DNA from 2 places in the Mesorhizobium sp. M1342 genome. Region 1 is predicted to be linked to the other one. Evidence: riboswitches for the same ligand, from Rfam matches in the RefSeq annotation. Region 1 holds a riboswitch; the other holds the start of a gene.

The links. A riboswitch is a leader RNA that binds a small molecule or an ion and turns the genes downstream of it on or off. The one in region 1 is predicted to bind thiamine pyrophosphate.
Region 2: another riboswitch for thiamine pyrophosphate. It lies ahead of NKH06_RS04465 (YkoF family thiamine/hydroxymethylpyrimidine-binding protein); the one in region 1 lies ahead of thiC (phosphomethylpyrimidine synthase ThiC).

Annotation. Positions count from the first base shown of each region.
Region 1 covers NZ_JAMYLI010000044.1:26,572-31,645, forward strand. The annotation lists gene hemA (5-aminolevulinate synthase) at 1-798, shown strand, start outside; gene NKH06_RS30170 (ATP-grasp domain-containing protein) at 1,369-2,673, shown strand; TPP riboswitch at 2,897-3,013, shown strand; gene thiC (phosphomethylpyrimidine synthase ThiC) at 3,117-4,952, shown strand; gene thiO (glycine oxidase ThiO) at 4,949-5,074, shown strand, end outside.
Region 2 covers NZ_JAMYLI010000003.1:232,561-237,634, reverse strand. The annotation lists gene NKH06_RS04480 (ABC transporter substrate-binding protein) at 233-1,252, opposite strand; gene NKH06_RS04475 (ABC transporter ATP-binding protein) at 1,245-2,012, opposite strand; gene NKH06_RS04470 (ABC transporter permease) at 2,009-2,770, opposite strand; gene NKH06_RS04465 (YkoF family thiamine/hydroxymethylpyrimidine-binding protein) at 2,866-3,474, opposite strand; TPP riboswitch at 3,465-3,578, opposite strand; gene NKH06_RS04460 (RodZ family helix-turn-helix domain-containing protein) at 3,774-4,094, shown strand; gene NKH06_RS04455 (formyltransferase family protein) at 4,139-5,074, opposite strand, start outside.

The DNA.
Region 1 (5,074 bases):
CACAACCACGCTTCAATTATTAGTGGATGCCGCAACAGCCGGGCCGAAAAGCGCGTCTTCCAGCATAACGACGTTGCGCATTTGCGGGAGCTTCTGCGCAGCGTAAATCCTGCAAGACCCAAGATCATTGTTTTTGAATCGGTATATTCAATGGACGGTGACATTTCACCGATCAAAGATATCTGTGACATGGCGGACGAATTTGGCGCAATGACGTTTCTGGATGAAGTTCATGCATCGGGAATGTACGGTCCGAAAGGCGCCGGCATTGCCGCGGAACTTGGCATCATGGATCGTCCAACCATCATCGAAGGGACGCTAGGTAAGGCGTTCGGCTCGATGGGGGGTTATGTGACCGGACCTGCCTCCATTGTTGACAGCATACGAAGCTTCTCGATCGGTTTCATTTTCACCACGGCGCTTGCGCCAGCGCTAGCGGCTGGTGCGCTGGCAGCGCTGCGCCATCTTCGCGATTCAGATTCAGAACGAATTGATCTGCACCGGAAAACGAAACTTTTAATCGGATTGCTGAAAGAGGCGGGCATCCCCGTCATGCCGACCCGAAGCCACATCATTCCTGTGCCTATTGGTGATCCATTCCGTTGCAAGGAAGCGTCCCGCCAGCTTCTGGATCAGCATGGAATATACGTTCAGCCAATTCTGGCGCCGAGTGTTCCGGTGGGAACCGAGCGGTTCAGGGTGACGGTTACGCCTGCCCATAGTACGACAGATATTCGGACGTTCGTCGATGCGCTCAGGCAGGTTCTGCTGCGGGACAATCTTGGCAAGGCTGCCTAATGTAAATGCTGGGAACGACAGGGCGCGCAGCCTCAGACCTGATTATATCAGCCGGGCTCGCCGAGGTGGAAGCGGCGGTCAGCGATCCGGTTCTGACGCCCGATCGCATCTTCGAATGTCATCGGAAAGCAGTTCCGTAACCCGCAATGACAGCTTTCGCGATCTTAAATGATGTGACTCCATGATTGAATGGGGCCGTTTGACGACTCGCTGCTTACACATCGGGCCGGTTCCAGATTCAGGGCTCACCATGAGCCGGTATGACCAGAGCGCATGTTCTTGTGCTGCGAGTTTGATGTGGCTTGGCGTGCCCTACCCGAGGGGTAGGTCACGCCCAGGCCCACGGGATCACACACCAACCCCAGCTAACCTGGTTTGAACGGAGCAAGCCTCCGACGCCGCCCTAATCAAAAACGCTGCAACAGATCCTTCAAATCAATTTACAAGATTTTTACAACCGTCAGTCGTTGACAATGGTACGGCACCCCGAGTCTGAGGTCCGGCACGGCCACAAAAGTGACACCGGTACCCTCGGACCGCCGCCAGCACGCAACATCGGGATTAACAGCAATGGTAAGAAGAAGAGCGCTCATATTGGTCGAAGGCCATAGGGGTACTGGTCAGCTATACGTCCAAGCGGCTCAGTGTCTTGGTCTTCATCCAATTACTCTGACGGCTGATCCACCTCGGTACGACTATCTTTCGGCGGAAAACGTTGAGGCAATCCGTGTCGACACTGGCAATCTCGAAGCGTTGGTCCGCGAAAGTTCGCGGCTGCGTGCTACCCACGACATTGCTGGCATTACTGGCTTTGCCGGGGACCATGAATCGATCTATGCGACAGTTGGCAAGCTTTGCCGGCATTTCGATCTACCGGGACCGAACCCTGAATCGATTGAACGAAGCTGCGACAAATTCAAGCAACGCCAACTCCTCGCGCAGGCCGGCGTTCCAATACCGGCCTATCGGTTGGCAGCGAATGCGGCGGAGGTAGAAAGCTCGGCTGCAGAGATCGGCCTGCCCGTGATTCTTAAGCCGGCAGTAGGCAGCGGCAGCATGGGTGTCCGATTGTGCCGCAGCCTCGAAGACGTAGCCGAACATACGACCCATCTATTGGGCGGAAAGCACATATGGCGGTCTACACCGAAAATACTCGTCGAAGAATTCGCACAGGGCCCGTTCTATAGCATTAATGTTATGGGGAATGAGGTCGTTGCGATTTGCGCCAATGACTTTGGTCCCCTCCCCCATTTCGTCATACGTGAGGTGACGTATCCGGCCCTGCTAACCGATCAGGAGCGTGAGCGCATCGCCGATGTTTCGCTGAGCTGTTTGCGGGCTCTCGGCCTTGGCTGGGGGCCAACTAACATTGAACTCCGGTGCACGAAACGCGGTCCAGTTGTCATTGAAGTCAATCCGCGTCTTAGTGGCGCGCCCGACCCTCAACTGGTCCAGTTAGCTTACGGTGTCGACCTCGTCACCGAGCACATCAAGCTTGTCATTGGCGAGGAATGGGATCTGCGCAAAAAGCATTCGCATACTGCGGCCGCGCGATTCCTGCTTCCTGATCAAGATGGCACCCTCGACTGGATTGGTGGCGACACTCAGGCAGCTGCTATATCAGGTGTGGCCGAGGTCAAATTGAATGTTGAACCCAAGACACCGATCGTCAGGAAGGGGGATTTCCGAGACTGGATTGGACATGTCATTGCCACTTCGCCCAGCCGTGCTGAAACCGAGGGCGCCCTTCAGCGAGCGGTCGACTTGATCGAATGGTCGATCACCCCTTTTCCGGCGACAATAAGAGGTGATCGAGAGCACGATGTTTGTGGGGCGTTCGGGCGGCCCACCAGTTCTGTTCCGATCAGGCATTGACGGCTTAAGATCCTTGAAACGCAGCAGTTCCGTCTACGTCAATGTCACATCAAGTTTGACGAGGCAAATGCAGCTTTGGCCACACCTGCCTTGTCTCCCGCGGAACTTCTCCGCGACCCATGGCGAGGCCGTCGGCCCAATTTGGGCCCAATTTGAATGCCGCCCACCGCCGCCGCAGGACGAACATGCGCTTGACAAGACAACGCCGGCCCGTTCAACTTGAGGCATTCACCAGGGGAGTCCCGGCAAGGGGCTGAGATACTGCTGGCTTTCGCGGCGCAGTGACCCGTTGAACCTGATCCAGTTCATACTGGCGTAGGGACGGTGCAAGCGCTCTGCGGGAGTTCACGCCCGAGGTCCTGTTTCGGCAGGTCGACAGAAGCGTCTTTTCATCCTTCCGGCACAGAACTGGGTCTCCAATGCATGAGCAAAGGAGCCTCAAGATGAATGCCCTCACCCCAGCCGTCTCAACGGGGCCGCTGCCTGCTTCGCGTAAGATCCACAAGCCCGGTGCCATCCACCCGCAGATCAGGGTGCCGATGCGCGAAATCTCCGTCCATCCGACAGCCGGCGAACCGCCCGTCACCGTCTACGATCCGTCGGGCCCCTATACCGATCCGGCTGTCGAAACCAGCATCGAAAAAGGCCTGGCCCGGCTTCGCCACGAATGGATCTTGGCGCGCGGCGATGTCGAGGTCTGCGACGGCCGCCATGTCCGGCCGGAGGACAACGGATTCGCGACGGGCGAACGCCTGACGCCAGAATTTCCCATCCGCCACCGACCGCTCAGGGCCAAAGCAGGCAAGGCGGTGACGCAGCTTGCCTACGCGCGCGCCGGCATCATCACACCCGAAATGGAGTTCGTCGCCATCCGCGAGAACCTTGGTCGCGAGATCCTGCGCGGCAAGCTTGAGCGCGACGGCGAGGCTTTCGGCGCGACGCTGCCCGATTTCGTCACGCCCGAATTCGTGCGTGACGAGGTGGCGCGCGGACGGGCGATCATCCCCGCCAACATCAACCATCCCGAGAGCGAGCCAATGATCATCGGCCGCAATTTCCTGGTCAAGATCAACGCCAATATCGGCAACTCCGCCGTCACATCGTCGATGGCGGAAGAGGTCGAAAAGATGGTGTGGGCGATCCGCTGGGGCGCCGATACGGTGATGGACCTGTCGACCGGCCGCAACATCCACAACATCCGCGACTGGATCGTGCGCAACGCGCCGGTGCCGATCGGCACGGTGCCGCTCTACCAGGCGCTCGAAAAGGTCGGCGGCATTGCCGAGGATCTGACCTGGGAGGTCTACCGCGACACGCTGATCGAACAGGCCGAGCAAGGCGTCGACTATTTCACCATCCACGCCGGCGTGCGGCTGCATTACATCCCGCTGACCGTCGACCGGGTGACGGGTATCGTCTCGCGCGGCGGCTCGATCATGGCCAAATGGTGCCTGCACCATCACCGGGAGAGCTTCCTCTACGAGCACTTCGCGGAGATCTGCGACATCGCCAGAGCCTACGACGTCTCCTTCTCGCTCGGCGACGGCCTTCGTCCGGGCTCGATCGCCGATGCCAACGACGCGGCGCAGTTCGCCGAGTTGGAAACGCTCGGCGAGCTGACGCAGATCGCCTGGGCGAAGGATTGCCAGGTGATGATCGAGGGGCCTGGCCACGTGCCGATGCACAAAATCAAGGCGAACATGGACAAGCAACTCGCCGTCTGCGGCGAGGCGCCGTTCTATACGCTTGGACCGCTGACGACCGACATCGCGCCGGGCTATGACCACATCACCTCAGGCATTGGCGCCGCGATGATCGGCTGGTTCGGCACCGCCATGCTCTGCTACGTCACGCCCAAGGAGCATCTCGGCCTTCCCGATCGCAACGACGTCAAGATCGGCGTGATCACCTACAAGATCGCCGCCCACGCCGCCGACCTGGCGAAGGGCCATCCGGCAGCGAAAGTCAGGGATGATGCGCTTTCCCGCGCGCGCTTCGAGTTCCGCTGGGAGGACCAGTTCAACCTGTCGCTCGATCCGGAAACGGCGCGGTCCTTCCACGACCAGACTTTGCCCAAGGAAGCGCACAAGGTGGCGCATTTCTGCTCGATGTGCGGACCGAAATTCTGCTCGATGCGTATCTCTCACGACATCCGTGCCGAGGCGCAGAAAGAGGGCATGGCGGCGATGGCGGCGAAATACCGCGAGGGCGGTGATCTCTACCTGCCGGCGGACGAGACCGGGGCACCGCTCATACCTCAGCCACGTGAGCCATCATGAAGGTCTTGGTCAAAGGAGCGGGCGTTGCTGGCCTCACCGCCGCCTTCGAGTTCGCCGCACGCGGCGCGGCGGTTACCGTTGCCGAGACAAGGCCTGCCCTTGGGGGCAATGCGTCGTGGTTC
Region 2 (5,074 bases), on a different contig from region 1:
CTGCCGTCACTGACGTGCGAAAGCGCCTCGCTTTTTGATATGAGCAATGCAAACACCCCGATGATCCCTCGAGGCGACCTTTGCACGCAACCATTGCCGGGCAGTTAATCAACAAGATCAGATCGGTGTTTAAACTGGCTGTCGGGGAGCCAGGGTGCCACATCCAGACGACCCTGCTCCACGCGGTCGTCCAGAAATAGACTGGCGACCCATTTCATTTGGTTTTGCCAGACTAGCTCAGATAGTCGTTGCGGAAATAGCTCCCGAAATCCGGGCGTTGAGCAACCAGCTTGCCGTCGGCATCACGCAAAATGCCGGACGCGAAGAGATAGCCGCCGATCGCTTCCATCTTGGCTGGATCCATCGTCCCGATGGCGCCGCTTTGGCTGCGCAGATAATGGCCGTCGATCAGCGCCTTCAGCGAGGCGTGGATCAGCGCCGGATTGGTCAACGCATCCTTGTTGGCCGCGATCAGCAGGGCTGCCGCATCTTCGGGGTGATCGACCGCGAACTGGTAGCCGCGCCGCGTCGCCTGGACAAAGGCGGCCGCAGGCTTGGAGTTTGCCTGGAGATAGGCTTCGCTCGAAGAGATCAGTGTCGTGTGCTCGTCAGGCACGCCGTAATCGGCATAGACGAAGCTGCGTTGTTTGACGCCCTTGAGCTCGGCGTCGACACCCTCCCAGGTCGAGACTTCGAGCGTGAAATCGACCGAACCATTGGCCAGCGCCTCATAGGCTGAGGTGCCGAGCGTCACCGTCTCGAAATTGCCCTTGCCGCCATCATGGCGGATGATGGTCGATATCAGGGCGTTTTCCCAGGCGCTGCCGAAGCCGCCATAGGTCAGGCCGTCGAGGTTTCTCGGGCTTACTATCTCGCTGCGGGCCGCATTGAAGACCACGCGGCCGGTTTCCGATTGCACCACCGCATAGACGCCCTTCAGGTCCGCTCCGGCGGTTCTCTGGGTGAACAGGCTGATGGTGCCGTTGATGCCGAAATCGGCGACGCGATTTGCAACCAGCGTGCCCGCACCGGTATCGCTGTAAGGCAGGATGTCGACCTCGAGCCCGGCCTCGCGATAGAAGCCCTTGTCGCGGGCGACGAACAGTCCGATGTGGTTGGTGTTGACCGTCCAGTCGAGGGCAACGGTGACCTTTTGTGCCGATTGTGCTTGGGCTCGCCCCGATCCGGCAATGAGCGGAAGGCCTGTGGCAAGGGTCAGCAACAAGGCCTGCCGGCGCGTCAAGTCAATCATGATCGTGTCCTTTGGATGGGGTGGCGTTGAGGATGATGTCGAGAATCTCGGCCTCGAGCGCACTTGCCTGGCGCGCGGCATCGCCGCCAAGGCTGCGCGGGCGCGGCAGCGGCACCTTGATTTCACGCACGATGCGGGCCGGGCGCGCCGACAGCACATAGATGCGGTCGGACAGGAACACGGCTTCGCGCACGTCATGGGTGATCAGGAGCGCCGTCCAGCGATGATGCCGCCACATCTGTTCCAGCCAGCGCTGCATGGCCGTGCGGGTCAGCGCGTCGAGCGCGCCGAACGGCTCGTCGAGCAAAAGCATGTCGCGTTGCTGCACCACCGTGCGCAGCAAGGCCGCGCGCTGGCGCATACCGCCGGACAGTTGCGCTGGAAAATGCCGCTCGAAGCCGGCAAGCCCGAATTCGGCAAACAACGGCGCAACGCGCACCCGCGCCGCCTGTCTCCTCATGCCTTGGACTTCGAGCCCGAGCGTCGCGTTGTCGAGGATGCGCCGCCACGGCATCAGCGCGTCACGCTGCGGCATGAAGGCGAAATGCCTGCCGTGGTCGTCGAGCGGCGCGCCGTCGAACAACATCTCGCCCTCGCCATGCTCGGCGCCGGTCAGAAGCTGGAAGAGCGTCGATTTGCCGGCGCCCGAGGGTCCAAGGATCGAGACGAATTCACCAGCGCCGACGCTAAGCGAAATATCGGCCAGCACGTCGAGCCCACCGAACGCCTTGCGCACATACCGCAGTTCCAGCCGGCTCATCGCCAGGCTCCCTTCCCGGCGGTTTCCTTGCCGGCCCGCTCCCAGGGCATCGCAAGGCGCTGCAGCAGTACAGTCAACCCGAACAGGACAAGGGTCAGGGCAGCGCTCACTCCGACGGCGGCAAGAACCAGGTCAGGACGGAAATTGTTCTTGACGTTGAGCATGTAGATGCCCAGCCCCTTCGCGGCCCCCGCATATTCGGCGAAGATCGCGCCGACCACGGCGTAGGTGATGGAGATCCTCAAGCCAGCGAAGAAATAGGGCAGCGCCGAAGGCAGCCGTGCCAGCACGAAGATGCGCCAGCGCCCTGCCCCCATGGCGCGCAGCATTTGCCCGATCTCGGCCTCGGTCGACTCATAACCCTCGACCAATGCAACCAGCATCGGAAAGAAGGTAACCAGCGCCACCAGCATGATCTTGGGCGCCAGCCCGAAGCCGAACCACAGCACCACCAGCGGCGCGATGGCCACCAGCGGCAAGGTCTGGCTGACGATTAAGACGGGAAACAGCGCACGCCGCAGCGGCTGGAAGAAGTCGACCAGCATCGACAGCACGAAGGCGGCGCTGAGCGAACAGGCAAAGCCGAGCAGCGTGGCGCCGATGGTCGGAATGGCGTTGTCGGCCAGCGCCTGGCGATTGAGCAGCGCTTGCTCGAAAACGCGCGACGGCGCCGGCAGTATCGTCGGCCTGATGCCGGAATAGGTGGCATAAAGCTCCCACGCCACTAGGAGCAAACCGACCGAGATCATGGCCGGCATTGCCTTGACAAGAAGGCCCGCGATCGGGCGCGAAGCGAATGATGATGAGACCACGGGAGATAACCTTTGACGGCCGCGCGGAGGCGGCGGCAGCTTCAGACAGCCGACGGGCTGTTGGCCGAGACCGTGACGTCGAGGGTTACGTGGCCGGCGCCTGGTCCGAAGCGGCAGAAGGCCTCGTCCAGCGCCGAAAAGATCGCACCGGCATCACCGCGCAGTTTCGTGCAGAAATGCTTGGAACGCTCATAGACGCCGGACTGCTTGAGAAAATCGATGCAGCCGTAGATCTCGTCCATGTGGTCGTCGGTGCCCATCACATAGAGCGAGAACTGCGCCGCCGCCGGCTGGCCGGTGGCAGCAGCATTGCGCACCGCCGCGATGGCCGCATCCTTGCGCGGGCCGAGTGGCCCGACAGGCCCGCCAAGTGCATCGGAGCGGCAGATCGGATCATCCGGCTCGCCAGGGCACCCGCGCGAGATGGTGGCCGACAACACGCAATGTTTGCCGCTACGTGCCGCCGCCACGAAGAGGTCGCGCATGGCGGGAAACAGCACTTCGGGCGACCCGACCAGCAAGGTCGAGATGTCGTCGGTCTCGATCCTGAGCTTGTCGCGCCAGGGATCGAGCGCACCGAGCGCGCCAAGAATGACACCGACGAAATCGTCGGTCATGGGGTATAGGGAAATCTGTGCGCCTGAAAACATCGCCCGCCTCGCTCCGCTGGTATTACCCAGATCAGCTTCTAGGGTCTGTGGGCTTGCCGCCCCCGTCTCAGCCCCGACCGTACGGAGCACCCCTGTGGATGTGCGCCTTAAAGCATCATTCGAGTTCAAGGGAAAGCCGTTTTTTCAGAGCACTGCGCCAAAAGCATTGCGCCAGTCACGGTGCGCCTGAGCGGAATTTTGTCGGGAACCTTCGCCGCCGCGACCGGTTGTCCCCACAGTCGCAACGCGATCACTTTCGTAGAAAATAAGCGACGACTTCACAGAAATGGAGACAAACCATGTTCATGAAAATCCTCGCAGCTTCGGTTCTCACCATTGGTCTGGCCACGTCAGCCATGGCGCAAAGCGCCGGCAGCAACAACGCAAATGGAAGCGGCAGCGGCAAGTCGGTGACGGTTGAGCCGAACACGCCGGCTTCCCCGAATACGATCGAGCCGGACACTGTCGACCCGGGCACGACCAACAGCACGACTGGCACGGTAGGGGACATGAATTCGAACGCGGATCAGAATTGCCCGACCAACCCGCAAGGCGCGCAGCCGGACGCCGATGGTAACGCGACGGCGCCAACGGTAAACGATAATCATTGTGGCAAGTAACCACGTCGCAAACGGATGAAGCCGCTGGGCATCGCCCAGCGACTTCATCCGTTTTTCTGGTCCGCAGCACGCGCTTTGCCGAACAGCCGGATTTCTGGAGCGGGTCTCCCGGCGGGCGGGCGCGAAAATAGGTGTTTCGAATTGAGCAGCCGTTTGAGCACTCTACCGTAGGTAAAATACAGGACCCGACCGTTGGCGAGATCAAATTCCACTGTTCCCCACCGCCTGACCGGGGCCTTTCCTGTGCAGGGCCCCAGCCTTCTGATCTGGAATCCCAGCCTGACTTTGCGCGTTCCGATTTCAAGATAGATGCCTGGCAGAAGGCCAAGCACATGCCATAGCCGTACAACATGCTCGACCGACATGGCCGGCGAGATTATCAGGTGGCTGGGCTGAAGCCGCGCCCAGACGAAATCGCCTTTCGGTTGCGGCATTCCTGACAACAGCCCCCGGCAGTAGGTCGGCACCGCCTCGCTCACCAGAATCCGCATAGCGGTTGCCGTGCTGTCGACCAGGGCTTCTCTCGATGTCCAGTCAGCTTCGGAAAACGGCACCTGCCCGAGAATGTCACCCTCGTCAAAACCGGCGGACATCTTGTGGAGCGTGACGCCGCCATGAGCCGCATGCCGGCCGTCCACGGCCAAGCGCTGGATCGGGTGGGGCCCTCGATAGTCGGGGAGCAGCGCCGGGTGGAGGTTGACCCCGCCTTTGGAAAAATGGCCAAGAACCTCTTGAGGGATCAAGACAGGCAAAGTGTAGCAGACCAGCACATCGGCGCGGACGTCAGACAATTGCCGACCAAGCGCATTCCAATCGTAAGGGCGGCCAAATTCGATCAACTTGACAGGCGTGTTACCGATAAACCGCCTGAGCAGCAGCTTGCGTTGAAGCCTTCGCCGGAAATTGCCAATGCTGAAACCGGTGGGACGACGCCGGAACCCGGGCACGATGATCGCGCCAATTGCATTTCCAGCCTCTAG